DNA from 2 places in the Veillonella fallax genome. Region 2 is predicted to be linked to the other one. Evidence: riboswitches for the same ligand, from Rfam matches in the RefSeq annotation. Region 2 holds a riboswitch; the other holds the start of a gene.
What was found. A riboswitch is a leader RNA that binds a small molecule or an ion and turns the genes downstream of it on or off. The one in region 2 is predicted to bind cobalamin.
Positions count from the first base shown of each region.

Region 1: it holds a riboswitch for cobalamin, as region 2 does, so the genes downstream of both, LKD20_RS06795 (methylmalonyl-CoA mutase family protein) here and nikB (nickel ABC transporter permease) in region 2, are expected to answer to the same signal.

Region 1 is NZ_JAJEQD010000012.1:36,940-42,252, reverse strand. It holds gene LKD20_RS06805 (DUF3829 domain-containing protein) at 1-577, shown strand, start outside; gene rarD (EamA family transporter RarD) at 703-1,599, opposite strand; cobalamin riboswitch at 1,869-2,044, shown strand; gene LKD20_RS06795 (methylmalonyl-CoA mutase family protein) at 2,338-4,500, shown strand; gene scpA (methylmalonyl-CoA mutase) at 4,505-5,313, shown strand, end outside.
Region 2 is NZ_JAJEQD010000008.1:35,953-41,265, reverse strand. It holds gene LKD20_RS05175 (ABC transporter substrate-binding protein) at 1-1,517, opposite strand, end outside; gene nikC (nickel transporter permease) at 1,667-2,488, opposite strand; gene nikB (nickel ABC transporter permease) at 2,488-3,426, opposite strand; cobalamin riboswitch at 3,575-3,761, opposite strand; gene potE (putrescine-ornithine antiporter) at 4,209-5,313, opposite strand, start outside.

The sequences.
Region 1 (5,313 bases), on a different contig from region 2:
AGCAGGTATTCCGTATGATGAAATGAAGGAGCCTTTAGATAAGCTACTTTCAAAATTAAACGAAATTACACCGGTTGCGGAAGAACTTGATGCATACTATAAATCTAAAGGGTATACTACAGATAACTATGCTAAGGAGCAACAATTAGGCCCTAAATATGTTCAGTTATACGAACAATTTATTCCTATTTATGCTGACTTTGATAATTTGATGCATAAGATTAACACGGACCGATTGCAACAACGGTTGCAACAATTGCGTGATGCAGGTAAGAAAAATGCAGCCGCTGCACAAGAGGTTTCTTTGCGACTTACTGCAGTCCTAGAAAAGCTAGATAGTGAAAAAGAACCAGATGTAAATGCGATCAATCAAGAGCTACAAGCTATTGGTGATTTAGCGAATGGTATTTCTAGCCCTAAGTATGACCCTGTTAAGACCTCTGTAAATTCTACGATTGGTGCGATCCGTACCTATATGGGATCCAAACAAGATAACGATTATAAACATATGGTTGAGGCCTATAACCGTTATATTTCAAATATGAATACAACCAATATGAATGAATTGGATCAATAAGCAAGCTAGAAGAATAGTGTGATAAATTAATAGGCATATATAAGATATAAAAAGAAAGCTGTATCGAATGAGGATATCATTTGATACAGCTTTTTTAGTTGATTATTATATTGTTAGTATATTACTTACTTTTTTAGGCTAATGCGCGTTGTAATTTGATTTGATAATGAGAACAATACTAAGGCTATCCAGATACAACCAAAGGCGATCATTTGTGGTGTGCCAAAGCTTTCACCAAAGTAGAAAATAGCTAGCAACAAGGCAATAGTAGGGGATACATATTGTAGGAAGCCTAGTAGGTTGAGCGGCAACAGTTGGGCGCCATAGGAGAATAGCACCAATGGAACCGATGTAGTCAGACCGCATGCTATGAGTAGCATGGATGTATACCAATCTGTTCCGAAATAGGACCACACTGTATTATCGACCATGGTCGTATAGAGTAAGGCTAGTGGTGTTAATAGCCAAGCCTCAAAGGCGATGCTTGTAAAGGGCGAGATGAGCAGTTTCTTTTTTACGACCCCATAGAGACCGAAGGAAATGGCGAGGATCATCGACACTAACGGCAAGGATCCCACTTGATAGGTGAGCAAGACGATGCCGATGGTAGCGATGAGGACGCTTAGTTTTTTCGGTACAGATAGAACCTCTTTAAATAGGATGACACCTAACACTACATTAAAGAGTGGGTTGATGTAATAGCCAAGGCTCGTGTCCATAATTTGGTTGTTGGCGATGGCCCAAATGTAGGTAAACCAATTTACGCTGATGATGACTGATGCTAGCAACAGTAGTAATAGTTGTGAGCGCTGTTCTTTTAGTAATTGAAAGTCCTTTTTGAACTGTTTAAAATGTAAGCCAAATACAACGATGGCCATGCAAATGCCTGACCAGATAATGCGCTGCGCCAGTATATTATATGGTGAAACATGGTTTAATAATGCCCAATAGAGAGGGAGTAAGCCCCAGATGATATAGCAACTAAGGGCTGTCATTAGACCTTTTTTACTTGTATGCTCCATAATGCCTCCTTGTGATTGTATTCATTATATCACGCATTGTGTTTGCATTTGTGCGTGGGCTTAGATTTTATGATGATTTGTACTCGATTTATAACTCGATTTGCAGACAATGAATACGTATATTTGATAGCGATGAATACGTGTATTTGAAAGTGATGAGTTTTTATCATTTTAAATATGCATTAGTTATAACCTAAAATTTGATACTTATGATTAACTGTTATGTTCATTGACTTTGTGCATAATCTTACACTATATTGGACTTAGAACAACGAATATAGAGAATAGGTGTCGCAAGACTTAATAGAGAAATCGGTACAAGCCGATGCGGTCCCGCCACTGTAAGGACGAGCCTGCTTTCAAAAATGTCACTGGAGCAATCTGGGAAGGCGAAAGCAAGGCGATGAGCCCGAGCCAGGAGAACTGCCTATTTGATAATCACCGTTATGTACCTACGAGCGATAGGAAGGGGATTGAGGTATGCTGGTTTCAGTGTTTTTTGGCATACTTTTCAACAAGGAACCTTACGTGTCACTTTTGGGTGGCACGTTTTTTGTTGCCCTTGAAAGTGACTGTTGAGCATATACATCAGGCTTTATTGTTAGTAAACTGATGGACACAGATTTGAGGTTGATGTGATCCATAGATAGGAAAGCTTTGGTGGTGTATAAGCATAACAATTGTAGGTACGGTGCGCTGTTTCTCGGTATGGTTTCGAGTTGAAAAGGAGGCACATATATGTCTGACAAAAAGACTTCAAAGGATGCTGAACGCGATCTATTAGCTCCTGTATCCTTTGATGAATTTGAGAAACCTACGTATGAACAATGGCAGGCAGAGGTTGAAAAGGCGTTAAAGGGTGGCGACTTCCACAAGAAGATGTTCACGAAAACCTATGAAGGTATTACGTTGCAGCCGATTTACACACCTGCATTGCATGCAGAAGCAATTCCAAAGGGCGTATACCCTGGGGCAGGTGAGTTCTTACGTGGCACTAAGGCAAGTGGTTATATTAAAGACTCTTGGGGTGTATCCCAATATGTAGATGACTCTTTGCCTAAAGATGCTAATCATGCAAGTTTATACGAGATTGTAAAAGGTGGCACTATTCACAATATCCGCCTCGATGAAGCAACACGTCATGATCAAGACGTGCAAGTAGGCGCATCTGTTGGCGTTGGTGGTACATCTGTATCCACCATGGATGACTGCAAACAATTAATCGACCGCTTCAATTTGAAGGAAAACCCTTTGTACATTGAAACTGGTGCTTCTGCAGCCATCTTGCTTGGTATGTTAGCGGCTACAGTGAAAGGCGCTAAAAAACAAACGTCTGACTTGAAAGGTCTCGTTGGTGCTGACCCTATCGGCGTTATGGCGAAAGACGGTGCTTTGCACATTTCCTTAGATACAGCCTTTGATGAAATGGCACATACTGTTGTATGGGCTAAAGAACAGGCACCAGAGCTTAAAACAGTGCTTGTATCCGGCGATGTATACGCTAATGGCGGCGCTAACGATGTGCAAGAGGTTGCCTATGCATTGGCAACGGCTGTGTGCTACGTGCGTCAATTAGCACAACGTAACATCGACATTCACACCATCGCGAAGAGCTTGATGTTCACATTCTCCTTAGGTGCTAACTTCTTTATGGAAATTGCTAAATTACGTGCCTTACGCGTACTTTGGGCTCGCATTATGGAAGCTTTCGGTGCTGAAGAAGCGGACCGCGCCGTTCATGTACACGGCAGAACATCTGCTTTCACAAAAACTGTATACGACCCATATGTAAATTTGTTGCGCAATACGACACAAGCATTCTCTGGCGTTGTAGGCGGTTTGAACAGCCTTGAAGTATCTCCGTTTGACCAACCAATTCGCAAAGCTGACGATTTCTCTCGCCGTATTGCTCGTAACATCCAAGTTATGTTGCAAACTGAATTCGAGTTGCGTCAACCTGTGGATCCTGTAGGCGGTTCTTGGTACGTGGAAACATTGGCTGCTGAACTATGTGAAAAAATTTGGGCTGAGTTCCAAACCATCGAGTCTAAAGGAGGCATTATTGCAGCCTTGAAAGAAGGCTATCCTCAAGCTCAAGTGAAAGCAATCCTCGAAGAACGCTTCAAGAACCTTGCATTCCGTAAGGACGTTGCAGTTGGTAACAACATGTATGCGAACATGACGGAAGAATTGCTTGATCCAAAACCAGAAAATCAAGAAACATTGCGTCAAAAACGTGCTGCTCAAATTGATGAGTACTTGGCAGGTGCAGAGGCTGATGCGGTTGTGAAAGCACAGGCTACTCTAGAAGCAAGTACAACAGAACCAGGCGCGTTGATTGGACTTATTGAGCTTGGTGCATTACAAAAATTGACAATCCGTCAAATCCGTAAGGCTTTAGATGCCGGTGATATTGCTTCTGAAACAATCGAACCAATTACAGCACATCGCTGGACTGAACAATTCGAAGCCCTTCGCATGCGCACGGAAGCGTATAAACAACGTACGAAAGACAATGTGAAGGTATTCTTGGCTAATATGGGCCCAATCCCTCAACATAAACCTCGTGCGGACTTCTCCACAGGCTTCTTTGAAGTAGCGGCATTCGAAGTCATCAAAAATGATGGTCATGAAACAACGGCTGATGCGGCTAAAGCGGCTCGTGAAAGTGGCGCCGATGTGGTAGTTATCTGTTCTACAGATGATACGTATCCTGAATTGGTTCCACCACTTGCAAAAGAATTGAAAGAAACTATGCCGAATGTAACGGTTATTTTGGCAGGGGCACCTTCTAAGGACCTAGAGCCTGTATATCGTGAAGCTGGCGTAGACGACTTCATTTCCGTTCGTGCAAATTGCTACGAAATCTTACATACGTTACAAGATAAGAAAGGGATGTGAGCTCATGTTTAAAAATCCAGACTTCTCCTCTCTTGGCTTGGGATCTCAGTCGCCGACATCTCGCGATGCATGGCTTGCTGAACTTCAAAAAGAAACAGGAAAAAGCTTTGAAGATTTATATAATACGACAATGGAGCAAATCCAACTAAAACCTCTCTACACAGAGATGGATTATGAAGGAATGACACACCTTGACTACATGGCTGGTGTACCTCCATTCTTGCGTGGACCTTATTCCACAATGTACGTAACTCGTCCTTGGACAGTACGTCAGTACGCTGGTTTCTCCACAGCAGAAGAATCTAATGCGTTCTACCGTCGTAACTTGGCAGCGGGCCAAAAAGGTTTGTCCATTGCCTTTGACCTTGCTACACACCGTGGCTATGACTCCGACCATCCGCGCGTAGTAGGTGACGTTGGTAAAGCCGGTGTTGCGGTAGACTCCATCCTCGATATGGAAATTCTGTTCTCCGGTATTCCTCTCGACCAAATGTCCGTATCCATGACAATGAACGGCGCCGTATTGCCTGTCATGGCGTTCTATATCCTAGCTGGTGAAGAACAAGGCGTTGATAAAAAGGTTATGGCTGGTACAATCCAAAATGATATCTTGAAAGAATTCATGGTGCGTAATACCTATATTTACCCTCCAGCTACGTCCATGCGCATTATCGGTGATATCTTTGCGTACACTTCTCAGTACATGCCTAAATTCAACAGTATCTCCATTTCTGGCTACCATATGCAAGAAGCAGGTGCTACGGCAGATATCGAATTAGGTTACACCTTGGCCGATGGCCTTGAATACATCCG
Region 2 (5,313 bases):
GCACCTTTCAAGTAAGAACCAGTAACGATATTAGTTTTAGGGTAACCTAAGAATAATGCAGCACCATCATTCATCAATAATTGTTGAATTTGAATTGCATAGTCACGACGTTTTGCAGGATCAAATTCAGTTTCAGCAGCATCTAATAATTGGTCAACTTGTGGATTGGAGTAACCAGAACCGTTTTGAGGGTTGGAACCATCCACATTAGTATGCCAGTAGTTAGCTAAGAACCAGATTGGATCGCCTGTATTAGCAGTTACGATGTTGGAGATAAGCATATCATAGTCGCCATCTTGACCCATTTTATCAATCAAGTTATAGTCAACTGTTTTGATTTTCATGTCGATACCCACTTTTTTAAGGTCTGCTTGAACAGCTTCTGCATAAAGTGGTAATTCTGCACGAGAGTTATATACTACGAAGTTGAATGTTAATGGTTTGCCATCTTTATCAAGGATGCCGTCCCCATCAGTATCTTTCCAGCCATCTTCTGCTAATAATTGTTTAGAACGTTCAGGATTATACGCATTAGGATCTTTCAAATCTTTGAAGCCATAGTCCATGGATGGTGGAATTGGTGCGGAACCAGGAATGAATGTGCCTTTTAGCAATACATCGGCATAGTTTTTGCGATCTGTTGCGGAAATTACAGCTGCACGAACTTTGTCATCACCAAGAACACCTTTTTGGTTGATACGAGCCAATACTACGCGAAGAGATGCGATTTCATCAACCTTGAACTTATCGTTATTTTGGAATAAGCCCATTTCACCAGCACCGATGTTAACCGCCATATCAACATCACCAGATTGCAAGCTCATAGCACGCGTATTAGGATCGTCGATGGAAGGAATTTCTACAGTTTTAAATGGTACTGTACCATCCCAATAGTTTTCGTTAGCAGCCATCTCAGCACGTTCTTTTGTGAAAGATTTAACTACGTATGGACCTGTACCAATAGGACCTTCCTTCGCAAAGTTACGGCCATCTTTTTCAGATTGTACATCAACGATTAGGAATAACGGATCCGCTAAAAGGCCAGGCATATTAGGATATTCTTTTGTTGTATGAATAACTAATTGTTGACCATTAGCTTCCATAGAGTCATATTCGAAGAATGTTTTTGCACGATTGGATTTTTCAAAAGCCCGTTCGATAGATGCTTTAACTGCTGCAGCATCAACTTTTTTACCATTAGAGAATTTCACCTTATCATTGATTGTGAAAGTCCACGTTTTATGGTCTGGGGATACTTCCCATTTAGATGCAATCCATGGTTGAGGTTTCATTTGTTCGTCAAACTTAGCCAATGTTTCGCCTACACCATAGCGCATGACAACCCATGCGAAGAAGTTTTCTGTAGGTTCTAATGTGGATGCGAAGTTAGTTACACCAACTTTTAAAACATCCTTATTAGCAGCACCATTATTATCAGAGCCGCAACCAGCAATGAAGGAACCCATCATTACAATGCTAAGACCTGCTAAGAGGGCTTTTTTCCAAGATTTTTTCATGTAAAATCTCCTTGTACCATTACATATAAACATAAAACATACACATCATGACCACTACAATCTACAATAGTCATAATGGAAAAACCTTATTACCGCCTATTTATATAACAACTTTCACAACACAAGCTATAAATAAGCATCACACGTAACTAACCTTGGTTCTTAGGATCCACTACGTCCCGTAAGGAATCAGACCAAAGGTTAAAGATAGCAACTACGATAAGGATGGACATACCAGGGAATGCCATGAGCCAAGGGCTCGTTTGCAAATATTGGCGTCCTTCATTAAGCATAAGACCCCATTCTGGTGTTGGTGGTTGAGCACCAAAGCCAAGGAAGGAAAGACCTGCTACTTCAATCATGATAGCCCCAATATCAAGTGCCCCTGTTGTAACAACAAGAGGAAGGATATTGGGAATGATATGACGTCTTAGAATAGTCGTTGTAGAGGCCCCCATCATGACAGCCGCCGTTACATACTCTTCACCGCGAACTTTCAACGTCATAGACCGTACAAGACGAGCATATTTTGCCCAACCAACTACAGATAGCGCTATAATCGTATTCACAATGCTACCACCCAAAATACCAGCAATAGCAATGGCTAACACAACGCCTGGGAAGGATAACATAATATCTGCAAAACGCATGAGGACCATTTCGATTTTACCACCGAAATAACCAGCTACGGCACCGATAATAGTACCAATGCTTACCATGATAACAACGATACTGACACCCATAAACAAGGATAACTGTGTACCATAAATGATGCGAGACAATACATCACGACCAAGCTTATCTGTACCAAACCAATGTTGACTACTTGGCGCTTGTAATGCTTGACTCAGATTTGAGCTAAAAGCATCACCCGGAGCAAGCCATGGTGCAAATATAGCTATGAGAACTACCGCAATCATCAAGGCGCTATAGAAAGAGAACAATTTATGTTTTTGAATAAATTCTGCCATTATGCTCTCTCCCTTTTCAATCTAGGGTCTAATAGGATATATGACGCATCAACTAATGCGTTAATACACATATATGCTAAGGCAACCCACAACACAAAACCTTCGATCAATGGATAGTCGCGCATAGTAATGGCATATACTGCCATATTTCCAAGGCCAGGCCAGGAGAATACCATTTCAATAACTGCAACACCGCCTAATAACCAACCGATAACAACGCCTAGTATAGTGATGAGTGGTAATACTGCATTAGGCAAAATATGACCGAATAAAATTTTCATCTCACTCACACCACGAGCACGTGCGCCGATAACATAATCCTTTTGCATTTCTTCAAGAATAACGAGACGAACTTGGCGCATGTACTTGGACCCGACTACAACAGCTAATGTAACGGCTGGTAGAATTACACCGATAGGAGTTACACGAGAAGATGCAATAGGAACAAGTCCTAATTTAAGGCCAAAGATATAAATCAGTACAAGGCCTAACCAGAATGATGGCATAGACACGCCTACAAAGGAAGCAACGCGCAACAGATAGTCGATCCATTTGTTTCGATTTAAGGCGCTTATAATCCCTGCCGGCAATGCATAGAGCAATGTAAATACTAATGATGTACCTGCCAACATAACTGTCCCTGGCAAAGCCTCCAACATACGATCTACAACAGGCTTTTTAGCAGAGTAACTCATCCCTAAGTCACCTTGTGCAGCATTCACAACCCAGTTTGCATATTGCACTATAAACGGTTTATCTAACCCAAGCTGAGCTCGAGTTTCATCGATAAGCTCCTGAGATACAATTGTATCTGCCGTTTCTAGTAACATCGTTACTGGATCGCCTGGTGCTAAATAAGTGAGACAAAATGTTAAAAAAGTAATGCCAAACAGTGTAACAATGAATTGACCTAGCTGTTTAGCAAAGCGTTTGCCCATAGGCGCCTCCTCCTATACTCTCTAAATACTACAATAATCTAAATGAACAACTAATATGCTTATTTCACCCGATATAGCAGAGGTGCATATAGGAAAACAACAAAAAAGGTTAGTCCACCTGACTAACCTAAATTAAACACGGCATATACATGCCATGCCATCTAGAGCAGGCTTTCTGACTCATGATTCATCGCAACATTTCGGCCTTCCCAGTCTCCTAGTGACCCTATAATGAAACCTTGCTCCTCATTACAGCTATTTGCATAGTATGGGATTTCCACCCATTTTCCTCTTTTACGCTCGGTAATACCGACACTCATTAGTTTATTCATTTTTATCGATTATAAATATACTATATTAATATTATGTTTACAATACGCATACCCCTTAGGGGTATCATTATATTCAATAAAATCAATATAATTTTTATACTAATAAAAAATATCGATTAGTGATAATTGTCAATTTTATGTATAAACCCCTAAAAATACCTTTATATATATAATTTTTCAAGCATAGACTGTATATAGATGTATATATATTAAAAAATGTGATAATAAAGGGCCATATAATATTTCTTTATATAAAATAAGCATTTATTAATCTCCTCCTAATACGTATCCAGTAACTCAACGATCAAAGGATAAGTCTACCCAAAAAGCTGAACCCCATATACGGTTAAAATACATACAACGGTTTAAAATACATGTAACGATTTAAATTACATACAAAAAAGAGGCTATTACCTAGTAACAGCCTCTAATAAGACGAGAGATATTCAGTTAATCGATACTTTGTTGTAAGCGGTGCGCTTTGCGTGTAGTCCACGCTTTACGCAAAACATAGATCACGAAACCGATGCTTACCGCTACTGCACTACCTACCATAGCATCAAAGCCACATGCGTAAATTGCATATAAACAGTAGATAACGCCTGCGCCGAACACGTAGTTGGAACGTTTAATACGGCTTTCAGCTACACCAGCCATACGCATCATTGTAGGTACTGCCAAGATGCACAATACATACGGTACTACGTTAGTTACAACCGCTAAGTTTACTAAGATTTCAAATTGCTCACGTAAGGAGTCGCTAGCAGTGAACAATGTAAGTAATGTTTCAACAGCGAGTAAAATGAATACGCCACGAACAGGAGCATCTTTGCTATTTACACGAGCAAATACTTTAGGGAAGTAACCATTTTCCGCTGCGCTTTTGAATACGCGAGACAATGTGAATTGCCAGCAAAGCAAAGCGCCAAAGCAAGAAATAACCATTGCAGCCATAACGATGTCTGCAATTGTATCATTAAACATGTATACAAATGTCAAACCAAATGGTGCATTAGAATTTAACAAGTCAATGTTAGGCACGATACCTGCCATAACATTCGTGGACAAGATGTAAACCACTGCCACTGCTAATGTACCTGCCACAGTAGCGATAGGTACGTTTTTCTTTGGATTCTCAACAGCATCTGCATTAGCCGCTGCGGACTCAAATCCTAGGAAGCCCCACAAAGTGAGGGAAATGGATTGTTTTACTGCATCGTAAAACGGAAGATCATTTGGGTTCCAAGCCGCCCAATAAATAGACGGATCAAACCAATACCAGCCGATTGTACCAATTAATAAAACCGGCACAATAGAGCCCCAAATAGTCATGTTGCTGAGTCGACCTGTGAAGCGATTACCACGGAAGTTCAAAATCGCTGCAAACCACAAAAGCACAATTGTTACTTGGCTTGTTTGTGTTGCATTAAGGTCAACACCAAAGAAAGCTGCGCCATAACCTACGGCAGATACCGCGATGGCGATATTAGCAATGATGAGAGATATGCTGTAAGCATAGCTCGCCATAAAATGTCCAGTTTTACCGAAGCGGTGT